DNA from 3 places in the Providencia alcalifaciens genome. Region 1 is predicted to be linked to each of the others. Evidence: predicted binding sites of a transcription regulator. Region 1 holds the regulator's gene; each other region holds the start of a gene.
What was found. Region 1 encodes CRP, which controls carbon source genes, mostly activating them, when cyclic AMP is high. Its sites were predicted from a motif close to ATGTGANNNNNNTCACAT; they were not measured.
Positions count from the first base shown of each region.

Region 2: a site for CRP is predicted at 2,229-2,246, ahead of pth (aminoacyl-tRNA hydrolase). Genes of this name have one in related genera too.
Region 3: a site for CRP is predicted at 1,868-1,885, ahead of LDO73_RS09520 (YchE family NAAT transporter). Genes of this name have one in related genera too.

Region 1 is NZ_OU659204.1:372,016-376,996, reverse strand. Features, by position in the region: gene LDO73_RS01665 (YheU family protein) at 1-174, shown strand, start outside; gene LDO73_RS01660 (phosphoribulokinase) at 223-1,089, shown strand; gene LDO73_RS01655 (OsmC family protein) at 1,169-1,573, opposite strand; gene crp (cAMP-activated global transcriptional regulator CRP) at 1,897-2,529, shown strand; gene LDO73_RS01645 (hypothetical protein) at 2,743-4,281, shown strand; gene LDO73_RS01640 (aspartate aminotransferase family protein) at 4,342-4,981, opposite strand, start outside.
Region 2 is NZ_OU659204.1:1,763,063-1,768,043, reverse strand. Features, by position in the region: gene ispE (4-(cytidine 5'-diphospho)-2-C-methyl-D-erythritol kinase) at 1-520, shown strand, start outside; gene prs (ribose-phosphate diphosphokinase) at 588-1,535, shown strand; gene LDO73_RS08155 (DUF2583 family protein) at 1,856-2,128, opposite strand; gene pth (aminoacyl-tRNA hydrolase) at 2,438-3,028, shown strand; gene ychF (redox-regulated ATPase YchF) at 3,131-4,222, shown strand; gene LDO73_RS08140 (AAA family ATPase) at 4,440-4,981, opposite strand, start outside.
Region 3 is NZ_OU659204.1:2,067,371-2,072,351, forward strand. Features, by position in the region: gene LDO73_RS09515 (ABC transporter substrate-binding protein) at 1-359, opposite strand, end outside; gene LDO73_RS09520 (YchE family NAAT transporter) at 976-1,620, opposite strand; gene adhE (bifunctional acetaldehyde-CoA/alcohol dehydrogenase) at 2,144-4,804, shown strand.

The DNA of each region.
Region 1 (4,981 bases):
CTTATCGAGAGTTATGTTTTACGCGAAGGAACCGATTACGGAGTTCACGAAAAAAGCTTGCAGGACAAAGTCAATGATGTGAAACGGCAGTTAGTTTCTGGCGAAATTGTGCTAGTCTGGTCTGAGTTACATGAGTCGGTAAATTTCATGCCTAATAACCAGTTTCGCCCGTAGCGCTGTTTCTCAAAAATAGTGGTCATGGCGTAAAACAGGGAGTCCACTATGTCGAAGAAGCATCCGATTATTGCAGTGACGGGTTCGAGTGGCGCAGGAACAACCTCAACGAGCCAAGCTTTTCGTAAAATTTTCCATCAATTAAATATCCGCCCTGCCACCCTTGAAGGCGATAGTTTTCATCGTTATACCCGCCCTGAAATGGATATGGCCATTCGTAAAGCCCGCGAACAAGGACGCCATATCAGTTATTTCGGCCCAGAAGCCAATGATTTTTCTCTACTTGAACAAACCCTAATTGATTATGCCCAAACGGGTGGTGGCCAATCTCGGAAATATTTACATACTTACGATGAAGCGGTGCCTTACGGTCTGCAACCCGGCACATTTACCCCGTGGGAATCGCTACCCGCCAATACCGATGTGCTGTTTTATGAAGGATTACATGGCGGTGTTGTTACCCCTGAGCACGATGTTGCACAACATGTTGATTTACTTGTAGGTGTAGTGCCGATTGTTAACCTTGAATGGATTCAGAAATTGATCCGCGATACCACCGAGCGAGGGCATTCTCGTGAAGCAGTCATGGATTCCGTGGTACGTTCGATGGGTGATTATATTAACTATATTACGCCACAGTTTTCTCGTACTCATATTAACTTCCAACGGGTTCCTACCGTTGACACCTCTAACCCTTTTTCTGCCAAAGCAATTCCTTCACAGGACGAAAGTTTTATCGTTATTCGCTTTAGAGGATTAGAACAGATCGATTTTCCTTATTTATTATCCATGTTAAATGGCTCGTTTATTTCAGCGATAAATACCATTGTAGTACCCGGTGGGAAATTAGGACTCGCGATGGAGCTTATTATGATGCCATTAGTAGAAAAACTAATGAAACAACGAAATGGATAGTTTGAGATTCTAATTAAATAGATAAATAATAAGATGTTTATCTTAATTATCGATAAGCATCTTATTATCAAGAAAACAATTACGGCATTTTAATTTCGAAACTATGAGTCACATTTACCGTTTTTTCTAACATGATAGCAACGGAACAATATTTTTCTGCTGAAAGTTGAACCGCACGCTCCACCACTTTGTCCGTTAATTCACGTCCCGTCACAATAAAATGCAGGTTGATATCCGTAAAATAACGCGGGGCTTCTTCACGACGTTGTGAAGTTAACTTCACTTCACAATCAACAATATCCTGACGACCTTTTTGTAAAATAGAAACCACATCAATCGCACTGCATCCGCCTGCCGCCATTAGAACCATTTCCATCGGACTTGGTGCTTTGTCGCCTGCATTGCCATCCATCATAATTTGATGACCTGATGCTGACTCACCTAGAAAAGAGAGCCCTTCAACCCACTTTACGCGTGCTTCCATTTTTATTCCTCTCGAAAATAGTGATATTTATCGCCACATTGTTCCATATATCTAGATAATGTTATATCAGCATTATTAAGCTGAAGCGATACAGGGGAGACTTTCCGCATTGGATATGATACAAACAATGGTTAGTTGATAGGATTAAGATCAATACTCAACGATTTAATTGATTATATTATACAATTGATATTAATTTGCATTGACCTAGGGCGATATTAATAATGGGTATCAATGTGACTTAATATGCTAAGCTAGACACTTTGAAGTCAGCCTTTCCCTACTTTTCGAAAGGTTGCAATAACATACAGAGGATAACGCTAATGGTTCTCGGCAAGCCACAAACAGACCCTACTCTTGAATGGTTTTTGTCACACTGCCATATTCATAAGTATCCATCCAAGAGCACTCTGATACATCAGGGTGAAAAAGCAGAAACCCTTTACTACATTGTTAAAGGCTCAGTGGCTGTTTTAATCAAAGATGAAGAAGGCAAGGAAATGATTCTCTCTTACTTAAATCAGGGAGATTTCATTGGCGAACTTGGGTTATTTGAAGAAGGGCAAGAACGAACTGCGTGGGTTCGCGCGAAAGTTGCTTGCGAAGTCGCGGAAATTTCTTACAAAAAATTCCGTCAGCTGATTCAAGTCAATCCAGATATTCTGATGCGCCTTTCTGCGCAAATGGCGAGTCGTTTACAAACCACGTCCGAAAAAGTGGGTAACCTTGCATTCTTAGATGTTACTGGTCGTATTGCTCAAACATTATTGAATTTAGCTAAGCAGCCTGATGCGATGACTCACCCAGACGGTATGCAAATCAAAATTACTCGTCAGGAAATCGGTCAAATCGTAGGTTGTTCTCGCGAAACTGTCGGTCGTATTTTAAAGATGCTGGAAGATCAAAACTTAATCTCCGCACACGGCAAAACGATTGTTGTTTACGGTACTCGCTGATCCCCTTGTTAGCCTCACCCTTCTTGGTGAGGCTTCTATATTGAAATAGCTTTATACTTCACGTACAAAGCTATTTTTCTCTCAATTAAGATCCTTTATATTCCCCCCTCATTTATATATGTTCATTGATGAGTATCGTTTCTTTATATAATTATAGTTAATTATCAAACTAAGATAGTGGTAACTAAACCATTATTAAGAGTTGACGACACGATGATTAAAAATATCAATCCAAGAAACGAAAGCATCATTAATATCAATGATAATAAAATGATAACCACTTCATCATTATCTAATGAAATAAAAAAAACAAATAATATTAGTTTATGCGTATCTGAAAATAACCACCTACCTAATTTAAATTATCAAAAAAAACATTTTGCCGTATCGACTTGCCATTTTGAACCAAGTGAACAAAAAGAAATTAACCTAATTAAATACTCCCCTCCAGTAGAGAAAATAAAACTTCCCTATAAATACCATGAAGCTATTGAAGTTAATGACCATTTTTTAATTCTTAAATCCCCACGTATTTTTAACCATTTCGTCTCAATAAAAAACGAACCATTTATTAATGAAAAACAGGATGCCGAGCTAATGATAATTGATAAAAAAAGCACTCCAGAAACCAACGCTTTTAAAGAGTTTAATTTAAAACGTTCATCAAACCGATTCTCAAATTTTATTTTAGAAATAAAATCAACACATGAAAAAGGTATTCGATATTTAAAAAATATCTTTAAAAAAAATAATAATGAAAAATTTTTTGTTACCTTTAAAAACATAATTGAAACCCAAAAAAAACATGAAGAAACAATAGAAAACAATGTAATAACTTATCAAAACACCGCTTCGACTCAAAAGATTGAAAATAACCTTAACACGCTAAAATCATTAAAATCCAATCTGGATGAGCAATTAAAAAAAATAGAGACAGACAAAGAAAATGCAATAAAAGCAGATGAAGAGAGAATAAAAAAAGAAGCTGAATCAAGCATGATACAGAAAAATTCTATTTCAAAAATAAAAAATGAGAATAAAACAAAGAGCAGTGATACCGAATTTGAGTTCAATGATGAGCTTGATTGGGATAATGACACTAGTGACTTGCAAGATAATTTACAAAAAAAAATTACCGAGCGCCTCGTTAAATTAGCAATTCCATCAACTCATCAGCTCGATAAATTACTTGTCGATAAAACAGACATGAAGTCAATAAATCGACTTCTTAAAGATATGGATTCACTGAACGAACGAGAAAGTAAACTATTTTCTAGCAATGAAAGCTTAAATTCCAACTCATCTGGCTATTTTTCAGAAACAACGGGGGAATCAGGATATAGTTCAGAAGAAACAACAAAGATGCATATAAAAAATGATCATATTACCACTCAAAAAAATAATGAGTTAAAAAGCAAAAAAGCAGAAAATACAGAGACACCGCAGAAAAAAACATATTTTTTCGTGAAGCCAAAGAAAAAAACATATCAATTTGATGGGAAAATATACCAAACTAAAACATCAATGCTAAGAGCTAAACATAATAGTGAAAAATATCAGTTTTCACTAAATGAAAACTCACCAGACATAGCATCAAATCAAGGAAAACCCGATACTAAAAAATTAGATGCGCTGTTGGAAAAAACGCAAGAAACCCTTCATGGTCTAAATAGTCTAAGCGAGCAAATAGCCAAAGAAGAAGTACATTCTGCGAAGATTAAAATAAAATTAGCTAAGCTTAATAACAAGTAACAACTTGAATAATAGTTCAGTAACAGAGGCAAATATGCCTCTGTTACTATAAAAAAACAATTAACCCAACAGTTTACTAATTGCTGTTTCTAACTTCGCCATACCGCTATTGATTTCATCTTCAGAAATAATCAGCGATGGTGTAAAGCGCAATACATTCGTGCCCGCATTCAGCATCATCAGCCCTTCTGCCGCACAAGCTTGCAAAATATCTTTTGAGCGATTCAGTAATTTGCCATTTAGTTCTGCGCCAATTAATAAGCCCATACCGCGAATTTCAGCAAAAATTCCATATTGGTCATTAAGTTTGTTTAAATGGGCGACAAATAACTCACGACGTTTAGCAACCCCATCAAGTACTTCATCGGTATTGATAATATCAAAAGCAGCATTACCGACCGCACACGCCAGCGGATTACCGCCATAAGTTGTTCCGTGTGAACCTACTTCCATTGTTTTCGCAATTTCCGCAGTTGTTATCATCGCACTGATAGGGAAACCGCCACCGAGGGCTTTTGCCGTGGTTAAAATATCGGGAGTCACACCATAATGCATATAAGAGAATAATTTCCCCGTACGCCCCATACCACTTTGCACTTCATCAAAAATAAGTAATGCATTATTTTCATCGCAAAGTTTACGTACTCCTTGCAGAAATTCTGATGTCGCCGGGGTTACTCCGCCCTCCCCTTGAACAGGC
Region 2 (4,981 bases), 1.4 Mb from region 1:
CGAGCATTGGGGAACTCACGTTTCTGATGAGATTTTAGCCGAATTGGGTAAACACCTCGGTGCCGATGTCCCCGTTTTTGTTCGCGGTCATGCCGCCTTTGCCGAAGGCATTGGCGAAATTTTAACACCCGCTGAGCCAAAAGAGCGTTGGTATTTAGTCGCACACCCTGGAATTGAAATCTCAACCCCGATGATCTTCACAGATCCAGAATTAAATAGAAATTCTCCAAAACGCTCTTTAGCCGCATTATTACTGGCTCCGTATGCAAATGACTGTGAACCGATCGCAAGAAAACGTTTTCGTGAGGTTGAACAGCTCGTTTCTTGGCTGTTAGAATATGCTCCGTCTCGCCTAACAGGAACAGGCGCTTGTGTGTTTTCTGAATTTGAAACCCAAGCGGATGCCCTGAAGGTGTTAAATAAATCCCCATCGTGGGTGCAAGGATTCGTCGCTCAAGGAGCGAATGTTTCTCCTGTGCACAAATTCCGCGCTGGGATAACCCGTGTATTGCACCGATAGTGATGACTTATCCATCATTGCTGTTGGTCAACAATATCTCTCTGGACGCAAGCCTGAGGTTTTTCTCGTGCCCGATATGAAGCTTTTTGCTGGTAACGCTACACCGGAACTAGCACAACGTGTTGCTAACCGCCTTTACACTAATCTTGGAGACGCGGCTGTTGGTCGTTTTAGCGACGGCGAAGTCAGTGTTCAAATTAATGAAAATGTTCGCGGTGGTGATATTTTTATCATCCAGTCAACTTGCGCACCAACCAATGACAACCTGATGGAACTGGTTGTTATGGTCGATGCCCTGCGCCGTGCATCTGCTGGTCGTATTACCGCTGTTATCCCTTACTTCGGTTATGCAAGACAGGATCGTCGCGTACGTTCTGCCCGTGTACCAATCACCGCTAAAGTTGTTGCCGATTTTCTGTCCAGTGTGGGCGTTGACCGTGTTCTTACTGTTGACTTACACGCAGAGCAGATTCAGGGCTTCTTTGATGTTCCTGTAGATAACGTATTTGGTAGCCCAATCCTTCTGGAAGATATGTTGCAGAAGAATTTAGAAAACCCAATCGTTGTTTCTCCAGACATCGGCGGCGTCGTTCGTGCTAGAGCAATCGCGAAATTACTGAACGATACTGATATGGCAATCATTGATAAACGTCGCCCACGCGCAAACGTTTCTCAAGTGATGCACATCATCGGTGACGTTTCTGGTCGTGACTGTATCTTAGTTGACGATATGATTGATACTGGTGGCACACTGTGTAAAGCAGCTGAAGCGCTGAAAGAACGTGGTGCTAAGCGTGTATTCGCTTACGCAACTCACCCAATCTTCTCAGGTAATGCTGTAGACAACATCAAAAACTCTGTGATCGATGAAGTCATTGTTTGTGACACAATTCCTCTTTCTCCTGAAATCAAGGCGCTGAACAAAGTTCGCACCCTAACCCTTTCAGGCATGCTGGCCGAAGCTATTCGCCGTATCAGCAATGAAGAGTCAATTTCTGCGATGTTCGAGCACTAATTCTAAAGCGGGGTCTTAATGACCCCGTTTTAACATGCTGGTTTCAATAGTTTTTTATTAAATTATTGAGGCGAGAAATGTGCTTCATTGCACCACATTCATTGTGGTCACGATACAAAATTTATAAGTAGCGCCCCTACTGTTGTTCATCAACCGTAGGGGCTTTATTTTTTAAGCAGTTTCACTTTGCGTGGTTTCAGGCAAAAAATAAGAGTGAAATCGTTGATATCGAATTTCACTCTTATTTAGATTTTATCTATTTTTCAATGACCCATTTCTGTTCATTGAGAACGTTCATTGATGAATTTCAGCCTAACTGATTATGGGTAGCGGTGGTTATCGTTACGGGAATGAAATTGACGTTTCACCAAACAGTAACGGTCTTCCACTTTCTCTTTACCGCCCATTCTTGCGCCCACTAACCAAACCAACGCACCGATAAAGATCCCAAACAGTGAGCCATTGATGATGTCATCGGACAACCCTAAGTCAACAATATGAGAGAACAGGTTTAAACCGATGCTTCCTCCCATCACGACCATACCCAAACCCATCAAGCCATTACCAATAAGAGTAACCATTTTCCGTTTCATATCTACCTCCAATATCAGTAAACTGATACGCAAGCATTGAAGAAAAGTTCGATAAAACTTTATATTTATGTAAAGAGTATAGCTCTTTAAGTAAAATTATTTGCGATAAGCTTCACATGTATAGAAGAGTTTAAGGATATCTACTCAAAAAGTGCTTTTTATCAATTTAACAACTAATAATGGTATTAACGAATAATTCATAAGCTAATTATCACTAGCGAAATCTTATCCATGACAATTTTGTACATCCACCCCGACACAAGGTAAACTAGTCACCAATTTCTATACATTGACAGTGAAAAAGTCCCCGTGAGTAAAATAAAATTAATTGTTGGATTAGCCAATCCGGGCGCTGAATATGCGCAGACCCGCCATAACGCTGGTGCGTGGTATGTTGATTTACTGGCACAACGCCATAATCAGTCGTTAAAAGAAGAACCTAAATTTTTTGGTTACACGGCTCGAATCAATCTTAATGGCAATGATATTCGCTTGCTGGTTCCGACCACTTTTATGAACTTAAGCGGTAAATCCGTCGCGGCAGTGGCCAATTTTTATCGCATTAACCCAGATGAAATTTTAGTCGCCCATGATGAGCTCGATTTACCGCCGGGTGTGGCCAAAATGAAACTGGGTGGCAGCAATGGCGGACATAACGGCTTAAAAGACATTCAAAGTAAATTTGCCAATAACCCGAACTTTTACCGCTTACGCATTGGTATAGGGCATCCAGGCGATAAAAATAAAGTTGTTGGTTTCGTTTTAGGCAAGCCGCCCCTGTCTGAACAAAAGCTTATTGATGATGCGATTGATGAATCTGTGCGCTGCACAGACATTCTGTTATCCGACGGAATGGACAAAGCTATCAATCGCTTACACGGTTTTAAAGCCACAGCCTAAGAGTTGATTTCATCAAACACGAGTTTTTGTGTATAATCAGCGCCAATTTTCTAAACATTAGGGGCAGCACTCGCCTGCCCCCGCTATTAAGGTGAGAAACATATGGGTTTTAAATGCGGTATCGTTGGTCTGCCTAACGTGGGTAAATCCACTCTGTTTAATGCATTGACCAAAGCCGGCATCGAAGCAGCCAACTTCCCTTTCTGTACAATTGAACCAAACACGGGTGTTGTACCAATGCCAGACCCACGTCTTGATCAATTAGCTGAAATTGTGAAGCCTCAGCGCATCCTGCCAACCACGATGGAATTCGTTGATATCGCGGGTCTGGTAAAAGGCGCATCGAAAGGTGAAGGTCTTGGTAACCAATTCCTGACTAACATCCGCGAAACGGAAGCGATTGGTCACGTTGTTCGTTGTTTCGAAAATGACAATATCATCCATGTTGCTGGCCAAGTTGACCCAGAAGCAGATATCGAAGTGATCAACACTGAATTAGCACTATCTGACTTAGATACTTGTGAGCGTGCTATTCACCGCGTACAAAAACGCGCAAAAGGCGGCGATAAAGACGCAAAAGCAGAATTAGAAGCGCTGGAAAAATGCCTGCCACACTTAGAACAAGCTGGCATGCTGCGTTCATTAGATTTAACTGCAGAAGATAAAGCCGCTATCCGTTATTTAAGCTTCTTAACCCTGAAGCCAACCATGTACATTGCTAACGTCAATGAAGATGGTTTTGAAAATAACCCATACTTAGACAAAGTCTACGAAATCGCTAAAGCCGAAGGTTCTGTTGTTGTGCCTGTTTGCGCCGCTATCGAATCTGACATCGCCGAGCTGGACGATGAAGAGCGTGATGAGTTTATGGCTGATTTAGGTATTGAAGAGCCAGGTCTGAACCGTGTGATCCGCGCAGGTTACGAATTATTAAACCTGCAAACTTACTTCACCGCTGGCGTGAAAGAAGTGCGTGCATGGACTATCCCTGTTGGCGCAACAGCTCCACAAGCAGCAGGTAAAATCCACACTGACTTCGAAAAAGGCTTTATCCGCGCACAAACTATTGCATTCGAAGATTTCATCAAATTCCGTGGTGAACAAGGTGCGAAAGAAGCTGGCAAAATGCGTGCAGAAGGTAAAGATTACATCGTTAAAGATGGCGATGTGTTGAACTTCCTGTTTAACGTGTAGTTGTTTTAGCTCATTATAGGGCATCGTTCGATGCCCTATATGAAATAAAGCCTTTTGAAATCCATGCAACTGAGTGGATTTTTCTTTTGGTTGTGTCTCAGCTTTTCCCAAAATTCAAGCTACGTTAATCTAGCTGGTCTTTTCAACTTTCAGTTGAAACAGGCTTTTTTCATCATGACCACTGCAAGTTTTAGGGTAAAAAAACTAACTGTAATCATCATGGTCTTTCAGCTGCTTTTAACCATGTATCCACTTCATCAACACCTAAAATCAACATCGTATCTTGCAAAGCAACTACTCGATGTAGCATTTCTCCATCATCTGATTCTTCCTGCTCTTCTGCTTGTATAAATAAGCGAGTCAATAACTGCACTAAATGCTTATTGTAATCATGTAAGTAGGCTTTTACTGTACGAATATATTCAAAATAAATCTCAGTAGCTTTTAATGCATACAAAGGATCTATACATGAAACAATATTTAACCATGCACCGAAATCGAATAAACCAATTCTGGATGCTTCAGAACTCGTAGATATTAATGAAAAATAGCGCTCTAACATTTGCATAGGTAAAATAACAACAGATTCTTTTTCTCTAAAAAGACTACCCATCGACTCTACTAATATAGAGGGGTATTGATTATCATCACTTAACGCCGCAGATAAACCCGCAAGACATAAATTAGAATGTTGTTTAAAATTTTCACAATGTGTCCAAACATCTATCGCTCCTTTCCATGCATCACTATCATTTAACT
Region 3 (4,981 bases), 1.7 Mb from region 1:
TATACAAAATCCTCTGCAACAACGGGAGTGCCATCACTCCACTTGGCATCATCGCGTAGGGTAAATGTCCATACAGTGTAATTTTCATTTTTCCAATGGGTTGCCATGCCAGGGACCGCCACTCCATTAATATCGTCGTAAACCAGCCCTTCCAATAAATTTAAAATAATATTGCCTTCAGGCACTCCTTCGACTTTATGAGGATCGAGTGAAGTCACTTCTGAACCGTTATTGACCACTATTTTATTTATGGATGATTTATTTAATGAGGATTTATCGGGGATTGATGAGGCTTGAGCAGAAATTGCTAATGAGAAAATGAGACAGGAAAGTAAACTGTGCTTGGTAGTAAGTTTCATCGTTACGCCTTCTCCATTTCATGGTTATGGTTTTACAGTTAACGTTTCAACGTATGTTGAACGACGTTTGGCACGCCTCCACATTGTTGATTTACTGCTGCTTTAGTCACTGTTTCCTATGCTGTTTTCTAATTTAACCACCAAAAGCTTTCCTTAGAGATGCAATTTTGCTCAGAAAGCTTATAAAAAAAAGTTATAAGAAATTACATTTATTTAACATCTAAAGTTAAAAAACCTATTCAAAAAGAGTGGCACACTTTCAAAACCTTTAAATACTCAAACAAAAACAAATAGATAATAAAAAACCTTAAGTCACTCTTAAAATCTTCACCGACAATAATCCAAACATATCATTAACAATCTCTAATGAGAATAGTGAATAAATTTACGCAGCTCACATTTCCTTACTTTTTATGCCTGATTTTGCAAAAAGTGCGACACATAATCACATTTCAAATTTATCGCACAGAGGAACTATTTTGATTGTAAAGGACAGTTTGGTTGCACAGAACAAGCCAAGATAATTGAGTAAAAATTTTGAACTCGAAAGGAATAATGGAATGATGGGAAAGGCGGATGTGAATAGCCGTCTCGTAAGACGGCTAAATAATGCTCACTATAAAAGTCCTGGAAATATGGCTTTAACACCAGTTACAGCGATTTCGATACCTAATGACATAAGTAACAGGCCCATGATACGGGTGACAACGTTGATCCCCGTTTGCCCTAAGTAACGAACCAATAAAGATGCAGAGCGGAACAACAGCCAGCAGCAAAAAGCGAACAAAATACTGGTTAACGCTAAACCAATAAAGTTCTGCCAGCCCGTCCATCGCGATGACCAGACAATGCACGAACTGATTGCACCGGGGCCAGCCATTAATGGAAGCGCTAACGGTACTACGCCAATACTATCGCGCACTGCAGTTTCTGTTTTTTCTTGTTTGTTCTGCTTGTCCTCACCAATTTTACCGCTGATCATCGATAACGCGATGGTGACAATCAGAATTCCCCCCGCGATACGGAATGAGTCAATTGAAATACCAAACAGCTGTAATATCGAATCCCCCACCAGCAACGATATACAAAGAATAATTGCGACTGATGAGTTGGCTATCGTATTGGTTCTATTGCGGCTCGCAACGGTCTGATAGTTTGTCATACTAATAAACACAGGCAGGATACCAACCGGGTTTACCAACGCAAATAGACCAATAAAAAATTTAATATAGCCTGATAAATCAAGTAATGTTGCGCTCACCCATTAATACCCTCATAAAATTCTTAAACAAGAAACGATTACCTGAACTAATTTTATCACTGAAATCGCTAAAATCCTTAGTTAAAGAACAATTTTGTGCATCTTAGTAGAATTATTTATTGCAGCTTATCTTAATGACCAAAAAAGGGGGATTTATTCGCCTCTTTTTAGCGATAAATTAATCATTTTTTTGCAAATCAATGAGCCCTGTAAAAACGGCATGCTGAATGGAGTCAGCTTGCATGTTTTGTGATTTAGATCACTTTATTAAATTCCCTTTTTGTTAATCTATTCTCAACTAATGAATGCGGTGATTAATCAGTTAATTTTTACTTTTTGAGCTATTTTTCTGAGATTTATAAGCCAATTAGCATGAGCGAAAAGCATTATTATTAAGTTTATCTATACTGTTGTTTTGGTTGCTTGTTTGGAATGGTCGTTTTGGATGTTCTAGTTACAACAGCTTTTTTTAGATACTTTGCTCATTGGCTTAAAAATTTTAACTTTATCAGGAGTAATCTATATGTCCGTAACAAACGTTACTGAACTCAATGAACTTGTTGCTCGTGTCAAAAAAGCTCAACGTGAATTTGCCAGCTTCTCTCAAGAGAAAGTGGATCGTATTTTCCGTGCCGCTGCCCTTGCTGCGGCTGATGCACGAATTCCATTAGCAAAACTCGCAGTTGAAGAATCAGGCATGGGGATTGTTGAAGATAAAGTGATTAAAAACCACTTCGCTTCTGAGTATATCTACAACGCATATAAAGATGAAAAAACCTGTGGTGTTCTGTCTGAGGACCCAACTTTTGGTACCATCACCATTGCTGAACCGATTGGTATTATCTGTGGTATCGTTCCAACCACTAACCCTACCTCGACTGCAATTTTTAAATCATTAATTAGCTTAAAAACTCGTAACGCAATTATTTTCTCTCCACATCCTCGCGCTAAAATTGCGACCAACCGTGCTGCTGAGATTGTATTGAATGCGGCCATTGAAGCTGGTGCACCAAAAGATATTATTGGTTGGATTGACTCCCCTTCTGTTGAGTTGTCCAATGCACTGATGCATCACCCTGACATTAACCTGATCTTAGCAACAGGTGGCCCAGGCATGGTGAAAGCGGCTTACAGTTCCGGTAAACCTGCGATTGGTGTTGGTGCGGGTAACACGCCAGTTGTTATCGATGAAACCGCAGATATCAAACGAGCCGTTGCCTCTATCTTAATGTCGAAAACATTTGATAACGGCGTGATTTGCGCATCTGAGCAATCTGTTGTGGTCGTTGATGCAGTTTATGATCAAGTCCGTGAGCGTTTCTCTACCCATGGTGGCTACCTGCTGCAAGGCAAAGAGCTCAAAGCGGTACAAAATATCATTTTGAAAGATGGCAACTTAAATGCGGCTATCGTGGGTCAACCTGCATTTAAAATTGCAGAAATGGCCGGTGTTGTCGTTCCTGAAACGACTAAGATCTTAATTGGTGAAGTCAAACTTGTTGATGAGTCAGAGCCATTCGCCCATGAAAAACTGTCCCCACTCTTAGCAATGTATCGCGCTAAAAACTTTGAAGATGCGGTAGAGAAAGCTGAGCAATTAGTGGAAATGGGCGGTATCGGTCACACATCTTGTCTCTATACTGACCAAGATAACCAGCATGACCGTGTCAGCTATTTTGGCGAAAAAATGAAAACGGCGCGTATTTTGATTAATACCCCTGCTTCTCAAGGCGGTATCGGTGACCTGTATAACTTTAAACTGGCACCATCTTTAACCTTGGGTTGTGGTTCTTGGGGTGGTAACTCCATCTCTGAAAACGTAGGACCAAAACATTTAATCAATAAGAAAACCGTGGCAAAAAGAGCTGAAAATATGTTGTGGCATAAACTTCCTAGTTCAATCTATTTCCGCCGTGGATGTCTTCCAATTGCTTTAGAAGAGATAGCCACTGATGGTGCAAAACGCGTCTTTATCGTGACCGATAGCTACTTATTTAATAATGGCTATGTTGATGAAATCGTCGATGTTCTGAAAAAGCACCATATTGAAACCGATGTTTTCTTTGAAGTCGAAGCTGACCCAACATTATCCGTTGTGCGTAAAGGTGCAGCGCAAATGCAAGCCTTCCAACCGGATGTGATCATTGCCTTAGGTGGTGGTTCCCCAATGGATGCCGCGAAAATCATGTGGGTGATGTACGAACATCCAGAAACACACTTTGAAGAATTAGCATTGCGCTTTATGGATATCCGTAAACGTATTCACAAGTTCCCGAAAATGGGTGTTAAAGCAAAACTAGTCGCTATCACTACCACCTCAGGTACAGGTTCAGAAGTGACACCATTTGCTGTTGTGACCGATGATAAAACGGGTCAAAAATACCCATTAGCGGACTACGCATTAACACCAAATATGGCGATTGTTGATGCTAACCTCGTGATGAATATGCCTAAATCCTTAACCGCATTTGGTGGTCTGGATGCAGTCACTCACGCATTAGAATCTTATGTTTCTGTTCTGGCAAATGAGTTCTCTGATGGCCAAGCCCTCAAGGCACTGACCCTGTTAAAAGATTATCTGCCAGCAAGCTACCATGAAGGGGCAAAAAACCCAGTAGCAAGAGAGCGAGTTCATAATGCGGCAACATTAGCAGGTATTGCTTTTGCTAACGCCTTCTTAGGGGTTTGTCACTCAATGGCGCATAAACTGGGATCTGAATTCCATATTCCACACGGTTTAGCAAACGCCCTATTGATTTGTAACGTAATTCGTTTCAACGCAAATGATAACCCAACTAAGCAAACAGCATTCAGCCAATACGACCGCCCTCAAGCACGTCGCCAATATGCTGAAATTGCAGACCACTTAGGCTTAACCAAAGCAGGTGACCGGACTGGTGCGAAAATTGAACGCTTACTGGCTTGGTTAGAAGAGATGAAAGCTGATTTAGGCATTCCTAAGTCTATCCGTGAAGCCGGTGTTGCCGAAGCGGACTTCTTAGCTCACTTAGATAAACTGTCTGAGGATGCATTTGATGACCAATGTACTGGTGCTAACCCACGTTACCCGCTGATTTCTGAAATTAAACAGCTGTTACTGGATTCTTACTACGGCCGTGAATTTACTGAACAAAGTGCAGAGCCAGCGGCCCCAAAAGCTGAAAAGAAAAGCAGCAAAAAATAGTTAACCCGCTGATGGCTTAGCCATTAATACATAAAAAAGGCTTCAAAAGATTTAGGGTCTCCCTAACGCTTTTGGAGCCTTTCTCGTTATTCAGTCATCACAATGTACCAACTGACTGAGAAAGCGCCTTTTTATTTCAGCTGGGAGCCATTACATCAACAAAACCACAGCACAATG